Regions from separate parts of the Shewanella sp. 10N.7 genome, predicted to be linked through region 3. Evidence: predicted binding sites of a transcription regulator. Region 3 holds the regulator's gene; each other region holds the start of a gene.
The links. The regulator NrdR, encoded in region 3, represses ribonucleotide reductase genes. The targets are predictions, from matches to a motif close to AAACACNANATNTNGTGTTT.
Positions count from the first base shown of each region.

Region 1 (4,311 bases), on a different contig from region 3:
TCTGGATACATGCGCATTGTTGCGCATTCTAAGGCCAGTTTTTTCACATCGTAATTACTATCAGTCGCTTTGTGGTTAACACCATCACGAATAGCGAACACAAGCTTAGGGAATACAGCAGTTTTACGGTTTTTACCTAAACCTGCCATACGCACAGTAAGAATCGACTTTTGAATTAAACGTGATTCCCAGCTTGTGCCTAAACCAAACCCAAAAGTTACGAATGGCGTTTGACCATTTGCAGTATGCAATGTGTTCACTTCATACTCTAAAGACTGGAATGCGTCATGACATTCTTTTTCAGTTTGCGCCATGGCAAAAGCTTCAACATCGCTTACGCCCCACTCTTTACCAATCACTAATTGCTTTTGGTAACTTTTTTGCACAAACTCAGCTAACACTTCGTCAATTCGGTTAATCGTGGTGCCGCCATAGATGTGGCTAGCCACTTGAGCAATAATTTGCGCTGTCACAGCGGTCGCTGTTGAAATTGATTTTGGTGTATCAATCTCAGCATTACCCATTTTAAAGCCATGGGTCATCATGCCCGCTAAATCAATCAGCATGCAGTTAAACATTGGGAAAAAAGGTGCGTAATCTAAATCATGGTAATGCAGTTGGCCTGATTCATGAGCAGCCACAATATCTTTTGGTAATAGGTGCGATTTAGCATAATGCTTAGCCACAATACCGGCTAATAAGTCACGTTGTGTTGGAATCACTTTCGCGTCTTTATTGGCATTTTCATTTAGAATAGAGCTGTCGCTTTGTTCAACTAAACCACGAATTTCGCAGTTAAGTTTACTTTTTGCTTCACGACAAATATCGCGATCATGGCGATACTCAATATAATGACGAGCCACTTCTTTGTGAGGCCCTTCCATTAATAAGTTTTCTACCAGACCTTGTAGGTGGTGAATGTCAACTTCTTGCTTGTCTGAGACTTGATCTCTAATCACACAAGCAACAGTTTCAGCGTAATCACTATCAGCACTACCTGTAGCAGTTTCCATCGCAGCAACAATGGCATCCTTAATTCTAGACTCATCAAATAAAGTCCGACAACCGTCCCTTTTAATTACTACAGGCATTACTTTCACTCCATTTATGCACAGGATATAAACACTATATATCCACAACAAAAAACCAATAAACACTAGATATGGTGTATTAAGCAATAATGGAGACTAGAAATCTATGATCTAGATCATATTTACTTACGAGGTGAGAAATGAAAAATATTACTGCCAAGCTCTGCACTGTTTAGACAGACAAAGCTTGACCATAGAATTGAAAACCGTTATCGGCCTAATGCAGAGTTGATTAAATGCGCAGTTTGACGAACAGATTGTCTGCCAGCTTCTATCGCTTCAGCTGCACGGTGAAACTCCATCGTACCGATATCTGCTAACTGTGGCACTAAACACACATCGGGGGGATCCCCCATTAACCGTGCGCGTTTATGGCGTTGTTCTAAAATGTCCATTGACTGAGACATCACAGCAATCATCCCAGGATGTGATTTAGTCGACATAGAAAACTTTTCAGACAAACCTGCGATGTACTCTTTACCCTTACCTAAAATATCCATAAAAGCGGACTCTTGTTCAGCGCCTTCTTGCTGCTGCTTTTCTAGTGCAGTCGGAGCTCGGCTTTTCATCTGCTGTGGCAACATGTGCATGCTATTACGGCGGTGACCATTTAAATCAACGGCAATCACCACATCAACATCCATTGCACGGCACATTGATACAGGAACAGGATTCACCACAGCACCATCAACTAACCAGCGATCTTGTAATTGCACTGGCGGTAAAAATCCTGGCATTGAGCAAGAAGCTCTGACAGCATGGCGTAAATCACCTTCTTTAAACCAAATTTCTTGACCTGAATATAAATCAGTCGCTACCGCCGAAAAAGGTTTTTTCAGTTGCTCAATACTTAGCTCACCAATACGACCAGCCAAAACATCAAACACCTTCTCACCACTAATTAAACCGCCTTTACGCCAGCTTAAATCCATTAGACCAAGTACATCCCAGCTTGAAAAACCTCGAACCCAACCTTCTAACTCATCGAGATGATCATTGGCGTACGCAGCACCGACCAATGCCCCTACTGAACAACCGGCCACTTTATCTGGATGCACACCCATTTCAGCAAGTTCTTTTAATACCCCAATGTGGGCCCAACCTTTAGCCGCACCACTACCTAACGCTACACCAATTCGTAATTGTTTAGTGTTAGGCGGATCCTTGGGTACATCTGACATGTTTGTTTACATCCTTAAAAATACATTGAAATTAAAATGCTAATACTCAGCATAACTGAGGCTTAAGCTGTTGGCTATCTCAGGCTTACACGTTATAATATCTGGCTATCATTTTTTAGGGGATTTACCTTTGTTATTTACCGATTTTTCTTTAGACAAACGCTTACTTGAAAGTCTAAAGCATATGGGCATTTCTGAGCCAACTGAAATTCAGCAGCAAGCCCTGCCGATTGCCCTAGCGGGTAAAGATTTAATGGCATCTTCAAAAACCGGTTCAGGTAAAACCCTGGCATTTTTATTACCTGCTTTGCAGCGCGTAATATCAACAAAGGCCTTATCTAAAAAAGATCCGCGTGTGCTCATTTTACTGCCGACTCGAGAACTTGCCCAACAAGTTTATGGTCAACTGCGTTTATTAGTCGCCAACACCCAATATAAAGCGGTAAGCATTTTAGGCGGCGAAAACTTTAACGATCAAGCAAAGTCATTATCTCGTGACCCACATTTTATTGTGGCAACGCCTGGTCGTATTGCAGATCATCTAGCACAACGTCACCTGTACCTTAATGGACTAGAATTGCTAATTCTTGATGAAGCCGATCGCATGCTTGATTTAGGTTTTGCGCCGCAATTAAAAGCCATCAATGAAGCTGCCGATCACAAACGCAGACAAACACTGATGTTTTCAGCAACGCTTGATCACGATCATATCAATGATATCGCGGCAACCTTACTGAAAACACCAAGTCATGTTGCTATTGGTGCATCACATAACGAACATAAAGACATTAACCAGCGCGTGTTCTTGGTTGATCACTTAGATCATAAACAAGCGCTACTACAACATGTGTTGAAAACTGAACAACACAAGCAGGTGATAATTTTCACTGCGACCCGTTCTGATACCGATAGATTAGCTAAACTGCTTGCAGAAGAAGGTTTAGAAACGGCGGCATTAAGTGGTGACTTAAATCAATCTGCCCGTAATCAGATTATGGATAAATTCAGCCGTGGCCAACAAAAGATTTTGGTGACCACTGACGTTGCATCGCGCGGGTTAGATTTATTAAACGTGTCATTAGTGATTAACTTTGACATGCCAAAATTTGCCGAAGAGTATGTTCACCGTATTGGCCGAACTGGCCGAGCTGGCGCTAAAGGTGATGCGATCTCATTAGTTGGCCCTAAAGACTGGGAAAGCTTTAAAAAGATCCAAGTATTCTTACGTAAGAATTTTGACTTCTCGACCATTGAAGGTCTACAAGGCAAATTCAAAGGCTTAAAAGACAAGCCAAAAGCTGGCAGTAACAATGCGAAAACTGCCGATGTTAAAGCATCGAACAAAAAGCGCAGCACAGCGAATAAACCTAAAACAGCACCCAAACGCGATAAGCGTTTTATTACAGGTGTTGATATTGGTGACGCGCCAATGCGACGTAAGGCAAAGCCAGCCAAAATTTTAGAAAACGATAACTCAATTGTTCAAGATGATGAACAAGAGCTTGGCGAAGATTAAACCCATTTAAGCCTAATGAAGCATATGCTCTGTTAGGCAAAACAAACTAGTTCAAAAGTAAGGTGAAACATGAAAATTTGTGGCGTGGAATTAAAAGGTGGCGAAGCCATCATTAGCTTATTAACTTACGAAGTTGAAACATTCAATGTACCTGAATGTCGTCAAATCTCTTTCAGCATTTCTAAATCTGCTGAAACAGAATCTATTCGTGAGTTTCACTTTGCTTTCCACAAGTTAATGGAAGACTACAAAGTTGACGAAATCGTCATCATTGAACGTGAACAAAAAGGTAAATTTGCAGGTTCTGCTACCAGCTTTAAATTAGAATCAGCGATTCAAATCACTGATTTACCAGTGAGCATTATTAGCCCTGTTATTATTAAAGAAGAGTTAAAACGTAACCCGCCTCAAGCGGATTTAGAAACTCTTGGTCTTAAGCGCGTGCAAATGGCTGCATTTGATGCTGCATACGCACAGCAAAACCGTCGTATGTACGGTAAAGTTTAAGTCAAATACCGACTTA
Region 1 covers NZ_JAJGZS010000006.1:70,024-74,334, forward strand. The annotation lists gene nrdD (anaerobic ribonucleoside-triphosphate reductase) at 1-1,091, opposite strand, end outside; gene rssA (patatin-like phospholipase RssA) at 1,301-2,272, opposite strand; gene LMH66_RS05495 (DEAD/DEAH box helicase) at 2,403-3,788, shown strand; gene LMH66_RS05500 (DUF3010 family protein) at 3,858-4,295, shown strand.
Region 1: nrdD (anaerobic ribonucleoside-triphosphate reductase) is a predicted target of NrdR. The motif match lies at 1,152-1,171, and genes of this name have one in related genera.

Region 2 (4,311 bases), on a different contig from region 3:
TGAGATGAAAATGTGCTTTTCATGCTCAGGCAAACTTTGATAATCGATTTTATCTTTACTTACATCTACTTCTTCTGGGCGCCAGAAAAAAGATAATTGCTTTTCAATTAACTTTTCAAAAACTTCATATTTTTGTTGATCGTAACGCGCAACATTAACTGATTGGCCCATGAACATTGGTTCGTTCATTGGATTGTTCGGTGTTTGACAAAAAGTTGAGTAAGCCATTTATATATCCCAAAAAAGCGGGGAAAGCCCCCGCAATTATATGCTAATTATTGATTAAATTTTACAAGCGCCGCCGGCACAATCGTCATCTTCTTTTTCGACTACAGTAATGTCGTCTAAGTTGTCTGATGCACCATCACGAGTGTTGTGATAGTAAAGGGTTTTTACCCCTAACTTGTAGGCTGTTAGCAAATCTTTAAGCAAGGTTTGCATTGGAACTTTTTGACCGTCAAAGCGAGTAGGGTCGTAGTTAGTGTTGGCGGAAATTGCTTGGTCGATAAACTTCTGCATAATCCCGACTAATTCTAAATAACCGTTATTGTTCGGCATATTCCAAAGCAATTCGTACTGATGCTTAAGCTCATCAAAATCTGGTACTACTTGCTTTAACTGACCGTCTTTACTTGCTTTAACGCTGATTAATCCACGTGGTGGTTCAATACCGTTGGTCGCGTTAGAAATCTGCGAAGAGGTTTCTGAAGGCATCAATGCTGACAACGTTGAGTTACGTAAACCGTACTCTTTAATGTCGCTACGTAATCCTTCCCAATCCATGTGTAATGGTTCATCACAGATTTTGTCTAAGTCACGTTTGTAAGTATCAATTGGCAAGATACCTTCTGCATAAGTCGTTTCGTTAAATAACGGACATGCACCTTGCTCTTTGGCTAAGTTCATTGACGCTTTCAATAAGTAGAATTGAATTGCTTCAAAGGTTTTGTGAGTCAAGTTGTTACCTGAGCCATCAGAATATTTCATGCCATTCTTTGCTAAGTAATTTGCAAAGTTAATTACACCTATACCTAGCGTACGACGATTCATTGAACCAAGTTGCGCAGAGATAATTGGGTAATCTTGGTAATCGAGTAAGTTATCCAAAGCACGAACGGCTAAATCAGCTAAAGGCTCTAGCTCTGATAAATCATTGATTGCACCAAGGTTTAGCGCTGAAAGAGTACAAAGGGCAATTTCACCATTTGGATCTTCAATGTTTTTCATTGGCTTAGTTGGCAAGGCAATTTCTAAACAAAGGTTAGATTGTTTGATTGGTGCAACTTTCGGATCGAATGGGCTGTGCGTATTACAATGGTCAACATTTTGAATGTAGATACGGCCAGTGGAAGCACGTTCTTGCATCATTAGTGAAAATAATTCAACCGCTTTAATCTCTTTACGACGAATGCTAGTGTCAGCTTCATACTGCAAATAAAGGCGTTCAAACTCAACTTGGTCAGCAAAGAATGCATCGTACAAACCAGGCACATCAGATGGGCTGAATAAGCTGATGTTTTGTGACTTAATTAAACGCTGATACATCAGTTTGTTTAATTGCACACCATAATCAAGGTGACGAACACGGTTATCGTCAACACCACGGTTATTTTTCAGTACCAGCAGAGATTCAACTTCTAGATGCCAAATTGGATAGAACAAGGTTGCTGCACCGCCGCGAACACCGCCCTGTGAACATGACTTAACGGCTGTTTGGAAATATTTGTAAAATGGTAAGCAACCGGTGTGGAATGCTTCTCCACCACGAATTGGGCTTCCTAATGCACGAATACGCCCAGCGTTAATACCAATACCAGCACGTTGGCTAACGTATTTAACGATTGAAGAGGCTGTAGCATTGATTGAATCTAAGCTGTCATCACATTCAATTAATACACAAGAGCTGAACTGACGAGTCGGCGTACGTACACCAGCCATAATCGGCGTAGGTAATGAAATCTTAAAAGTAGAAACCGCATCATAAAAGCGCTTGATGTAGTCAAGGCGGGTTTCTTTTGGATACTTAGCGAATAAACATGCAGCGACCAAAATATAAAGGAACTGGGCACTCTCGTATATTTCGTTAGTCACACGGTTTTGTACTAGATACTTACCTTCTAACTGCTTAACTGCAGCATATGAAAAGTTCATATCACGCCAATGATCCATATAGCCGTCAAGAATGGTTAATTCTTCAGCTGTGTAGTCTTCAACGATGTGCTTATCGTATTTACCGATTTCTACTAAACGGTTAACTTGGTCGACTAACTTTGGAGGCTCAAATTGGCCAAAGGCTTTTTTACGAAGATGGAAAACAGCTAAGCGTGCAGCAAGAAATTGATAATCTGGCGATTCTGGAGAAATTAAATCCGCAGCGGCTTTAATAATAGTTTCATGAATAGCTTCAGTTGGAATACCATCAAAAAACTGCAGGTGTGATCGTAATTCTACTTCAGAGACTGATACGTTATTCAGTCCTTTTGCTGCCCATTCGATAACGCGATGAATTTTGTCTAAATCGATTGTTTCGCGCTCGCCACTACGTTTAGTGACTGTCATATTGCTGTTCATTAAAAAGAGACCTTGGTTCTATATTTATTGGTGTAATTTATTATTTGGATCTTGTTTAACCGTACTGCTTACGATCGCCAATAAATCACATTACGTTCCCTTGTAAGTCGATCATCCAAAAGCATTTACAACATTAAATTTACAAAAATACTAGTGATACAGCGAGATACTGAGCTTTTTAAGCTAGTGTCTCGTGGTGATGTCATACACAAGATATGGTGTTTTTAAATTTGATACATACAAGATAGTGAGGTTGGCGTACTTTTGCAAGCAAGATTTTACTGAATAACTTGTGGATATCTTATGTATAGTGAAACAAGTTAGTAAAAGCTAACCTGCTAACGCAAATTACGCTTTGAATAATTAGGCTAGGTTAAATTTTGAACGAAGAACGAGTTCGGTTTGATCGCTACAATATTCAGCGATCGATTGTTTTGTTGAAAAAATAGTTTGATCTATATAGAAAGGTTTTGCTAAGCCAAACTGATATTATTTAATCCATTAAAACACTGTCAAAATTAGTCTTAAAGTACGGTAAACGAATGAAAATGCCCCAGTACTTAGAGAAGAGTGTTTAGATAACAGTTTTTAGAGCACAGTGTTTAGAGAACAGTATTTAGAAAGTATTGCTGGAGCGCATGAACTGATTCGAATTCAAGTTGGCTTGGCCAGTGTGACGGTGTATCAGATTCAGACAAATACCCCCACAATGCCGTCCCACCAATCATACCTGCTTTTTCTGCCGCGACTAAGTCACGCTCAGCGTCACCAAGGTATAAGATCTGCTCTGGTAGACAGTCAATTTGTTGAGCGGCTAATAGCATTGGCGCAGTATGTGGTTTTGGATATTGAGTTGAGTCACCGCTAATTACCGTTTTTGCCCTTTTAGTCAGCCCTAAAGCACAGACTAGAGGGCGAGTAAACTTAGCTTGCTTATTAGTGACGATCCCAAATGGGATATTATGACTATCCAATAAAGTTAGGAAGGCTTCGAATCCTTGAAATAATTTCGCTTTCTCACCATTGACTAGTTTGTAGTAGGCCAATAAGGATTGTTGAATTTCAATTTGAGATGCTTCATCAAGGTGTGGCACTCCGGCTTTAACCAGTGCCAAACTTCCATGAGAAGCTGAGTAACGTAATTCATCAACGCTTTTAGACTCAATGCCGCGTTCTTGTAGGCTTAAATTTAATGCATGAATCAAATCTGGGGCGGTATCAGCAAGAGTACCATCTAAATCAAACAACACTGCTTTAATCGAATTCATACATCCCTTAGATACGTAATCGACACTTTATCAATGAGTAAAACGGATTAGCACTCTTTGTCAAAGCTAATTCTATCAACGAAGCATTATGCCTCTGGCAGCACCGTATTTGATGCTACCCATGAAAACTATTAATTAGTCAGCCACTTTTTGAGTGGCAATCATATAATTAACGTCAACTTTATTAGTGTACTTATATACACCCGATAATGGGTTATGGGTAATACCTAGGGCATCACGACAAATTAGATCTGTTTTATCTACTAAATTTATTAACTCAGATGGTTTAATAAACTTACTGTGATCGTGTGTGCCGACTGGCAGCATTTTTAATACATATTCAGCACCTACAATGGCTTGTATATAAGACATCATATTGCGGTTAATGGTTGAGAAGAACACATAACCTTCAGGTTTTACCATGTCACAACAGGCTTGAATCACAGATAATGGGTCAGGGACGTGCTCAAGC
Region 2 covers NZ_JAJGZS010000005.1:65,084-69,394, reverse strand. The annotation lists gene nrdB (class Ia ribonucleoside-diphosphate reductase subunit beta) at 1-228, opposite strand, end outside; gene nrdA (class 1a ribonucleoside-diphosphate reductase subunit alpha) at 283-2,571, opposite strand; gene LMH66_RS04715 (HAD family hydrolase) at 3,174-3,839, opposite strand; gene ubiG (bifunctional 2-polyprenyl-6-hydroxyphenol methylase/3-demethylubiquinol 3-O-methyltransferase UbiG) at 3,975-4,311, opposite strand, start outside.
Region 2: nrdA (class 1a ribonucleoside-diphosphate reductase subunit alpha) is a predicted target of NrdR. The motif match lies at 2,776-2,795, and genes of this name have one in related genera.

Region 3 (4,311 bases):
CCTGAGTCCTGTGCAATTAATGATAAATGTTAACTTCACTAAATTAGTGAATTATTCTGCAATGTAATCAGTAACTTCTAAACCAAAGCCTGATAACGAATGGTAATGTTTCGGTGAGCTCAATAGGCGCATTGTGCTAACACCAAGACTAGATAGAATTTGTGAGCCGATACCGACTTTACGAGAGGTTCCTTCCCATTTAGCCGCTGTGGGTGCTTGACCATTATCTTCAGCTTCAAAGGCTTTGACTTTGGCTAGCATTTCACTTGAATGTTCTTCATGGCCTAACAAGACTAAAACGCCGCCTTCTGAAGCTATACGTTCCATGGCCTTATCAAGTGGCCAACTGCGCTTTTGATCTCGTTCTGAATGTAATAAATCGTTAAACGTATTCTGTAAATGAACGCGTACTAAACTGTTCTCTTCAACGTTTCCTTTAACTAACGCATAATGTAATTGGTTATCGATGGTATCTCTGAAAGTCACCATGTTAAATTCACCAAAGCGTGTCGGCAATTTACATTCTGCTTCGCGCACAACTGTGGTTTCTTTGGTATTACGATATTCAATCAAATCAGCGATAGTTCCCATTTTGATACCATGCTTTTCACTGAATACTTCTAAATCAGGACAGCGCGCCATAGTGCCATCATCATTGAGGATTTCAACAATCACTCCAGACGGCTCAAGTCCAGCCAAACGCGATAAATCACAGCCAGCTTCTGTATGGCCTGCGCGAGTTAACACACCGCCATCTTGTGCCATCAATGGAAAAATATGTCCAGGTTGAACTAAGTCAGCCGCTTTAGCCTCTTTTGCCACTGCTACTTGAACTGTCACTGCGCGATCGTGAGCTGAAATACCTGTTGTAACACCGGTTGCCGCTTCAATTGACACGGTAAAGTTTGTCGAGAACTGAGCGTTATTATTGGTCACCATTAATGGCAAGTTTAGTTGCAGGCAACGCTCTTTAGTCATAGTTTGACAGATTAGACCACGGCCGTAAGTCGCCATAAAGTTAATTGCTTCTGGCGTCACCTTTTCGGCAGCCATAATCAAATCGCCTTCATTTTCTCTGTCTTCATCGTCCATCAAGATAACCATTTTACCTTGGCGAATGTCTTCGATGATCTCTTCTATACTATGTAGTGCCATGTTAAGACCTTTGTGTTGTTATTCCCGATATTTGCAATAAAGGGTAAAAATAGGGTTATCGCATAAATCCAGCGTTGGCGAGCATTTCCATAGTGACCCCACCACCTGAAGTTGTTGGCTTTTCAGGATTCATTAAGCGCTCTAAATAACGAGCAATTAAATCAACTTCAATGTTGACCTTATCACCCGCTTGTAATGCTGTAAGTGTTGTTTCAGATGCTGTATGCGGCACAATCGTTAATCGAAAGCGGTGCCCATCTATTTCATTCACTGTCAGACTAACGCCATCGATGGTAATTGAACCTTTATGAGCAATGTAATGAGCAAGCTCAGCTGGCGCCGCTAACCAAAATTCAATCGCTTTTCCGCGGACACTTCTTTGCTCAACAGCGGCTATGCCATCTACATGACCACTGACCATGTGACCGCCAAGGCGAGTTGTCGGCAATACCGCTTTTTCTAAATTAACTTTTTGACCAACGTGATAATTAGCAAAGCCTGTCAGTGCCACGGTTTCTGCCGAAATGTCAGCAACGTATCCGTCAGCAAGGCATTGGACCACGGTTAAACACACACCGTTAGTGGCAATACTATCGCCTAACTTCACATCAGATAAATCCAGATGACCACTTGCTACGTTTAGGCGTATATCATCACCTTTACGCTCGATTTTTCTTAATGTGCCTAAGGCTTCAATAATGCCGGTAAACATAATGACTCACTTGTATTAATTTCGGTTCAATTTAATCAACTTGGCCAGTGCTTGCTCATGCCAGCAATTACAGCCTATTTAAGCAAGTTGATTCTGCTAGAGACTAAATATCATACGTTGATCTGCACCTATGCGGCGCGAATCGACTAATTGTAGCTCAGGAATTTGTTCCATACTTTGATAGTCATTCAGTTGTAATAAATTACGCCCGTGACTACCTAAAATTTTCATTGCTTGATAAAGGTAGAGTTCATCAGCAAGCTTTGCATCTAACACGCTACCCGCAAGGGATGCGCCTGATTCAATCAAAACTGAGTTGCATTGTTTACCTAAGTAAGTAAATAACGCATGTAAATCAACGCGTCCATCTTCATTTGCGGCAATAGTGATACAACTAACATGATTGTTAAATTTTTCTCTTGCTTCTGCGGCATAGTCGACACAAGAAACCAACAGGATAGGCGATGGGATATCAAATAATTTGAATTCACTTGTTAGCCTTGCGCGGCTATCTAAAATCACCCTAAGAGGTTGTTGTAGATCTGCGGCCGAAACTGAGTTTTTCAAGCTGCCAAGTTGTTCATAACGCACATTCAATGAGGGGTCATCAGCCAATACCGTTTCAACGCCTGTCACTAAGGCACAATGACGAGCGCGAAGCTTTTGAACATCAGCGCGCGCATCAGGTCCAGTGATCCATTTGGAAACACCATTTGAAAGCGCTGTTTTGCCATCAATACTGGCTGCCAGTTTAATCGTAACTCTAGGCAGACCCGTGGTCATTTTCTTGGTGAAGCCTAAGTTTAATAGCTTAGCTTGCTCAGTTAGCAAACCTATGTCGACTTGAATGCCCGCTTCTTTTAATAAACGGATTCCATTGCCAGCCACTTGTGGGTTCGCATCCACTTCAGCAATCACAACCCGTTTAACCCCTGCCTCGATTAAGGCTAAAGCACAGGGCGGCGTTCGGCCATAATGACTGCACGGTTCAAGGGTGACATAAGCAGTAGCCGATGATAGTTTTGTTTGATTTTGCTTCGTCTGTACATCTTGAAGCGCATGAATTTCAGCATGTGGGCCACCCGCTTTAATATGGTACCCCTGACCAATAATGTGATCGTTTACAGCAATGACACAGCCAACATTTGGATTTGGACGCGTGGTATAGCGCCCTTTCTCTGCCAATGAAATGGCAAGGCTCATCATTTCAACATCAACTACTGACCACTGAGACATAGACACCTACTTGAAATAGCCGCAGCAAATGGCCTCTGCGGTATAAAAAATGGAAACAGGAATTACTTTTGTAATTTAGCGATGGCTTCGCCAAACTGTGAAACGTCTTCAAAGGCGCGATAAACAGACGCAAAACGTATGTACGCTACTTTATCTAATACCATCAATTGTTCCATCATCAGGTTGCCAATCATTGCAGAGTCAATCTCGCGCTCACCTGTACCACGTAAGGTCGATTTAATCTTAGAAAGTGCTTGTTCAATTTGATCAATCGATACCGGACGTTTTTCAACCGCACGCAGCATACCGCCACGTAGCTTATCTTCATCAAACGGTTGACGGGTGCCATCTTGTTTAATGACCCGTGGCATGACTAATTCTGCACCTTCAAAGGTGGTAAAGCGTTCATGGCACAATGTACATTCCCGACGACGACGGACTTGATGGCCATCAGCCACAAGACGAGAATCAATCACTTTGGTATCTGTCGCGCTACAAAATGGGCAATGCATATTCGCTCCTGAAATAAAAATAAAATGGCCGTAAGCACAAAGTACTTACAGCCATTAAAGTTTATCCTATTTACTTTATAAGGTTAACCTTATCATTAAGATTATCCTACTTAGTTCATATGGATGATATGTCTAAGCTGATGTTGAAATGCTCGCTAATATTATTTAACAACATACAAGCATCTTTGCTAGACAAAAATGCAGCAGTACTCCTGTTAACAGCACTGCCTGTAAACAGTATTACCCGTAAACAGGATACTTAGCACATAACTCAAGCACTTGGTTTTTAACGCGCTCGATTGTACCTTCATTAGTGATGTCATCTAACACATCACACATCCAGTTAGTCAGCTCAATAGACTCAGTTTCAGTAAAACCACGACGGGTGATTGCTGGAGAACCAATACGTAAACCAGAAGTAACAAATGGTGAACGTGGATCATTTGGTACTGAGTTTTTGTTAACTGTGATGTTAGCTTTACCTAGTGCAGCATCGGCATCTTTACCTGTCATATCTTTGCTGATTAGATCTAGCAAAAATAAGTGGTTGTCTGTACCACCAGAAACAACATCATAACCACGCTCAATGAAGGTTTTTGCCATCACTTTTGCATTCGCAACAACTTGCTCTTGGTAAGTGGTGAACTCAGGATCTAGTGCCTCTTTAAATGCAACCGCTTTAGCAGCAATAACGTG
Region 3 covers NZ_JAJGZS010000007.1:33,175-37,485, forward strand. The annotation lists gene ribBA (bifunctional 3,4-dihydroxy-2-butanone-4-phosphate synthase/GTP cyclohydrolase II) at 52-1,155, opposite strand; gene LMH66_RS06030 (riboflavin synthase) at 1,211-1,867, opposite strand; gene ribD (bifunctional diaminohydroxyphosphoribosylaminopyrimidine deaminase/5-amino-6-(5-phosphoribosylamino)uracil reductase RibD) at 1,964-3,109, opposite strand; gene nrdR (transcriptional regulator NrdR) at 3,166-3,615, opposite strand; gene glyA (serine hydroxymethyltransferase) at 3,856-4,311, opposite strand, start outside.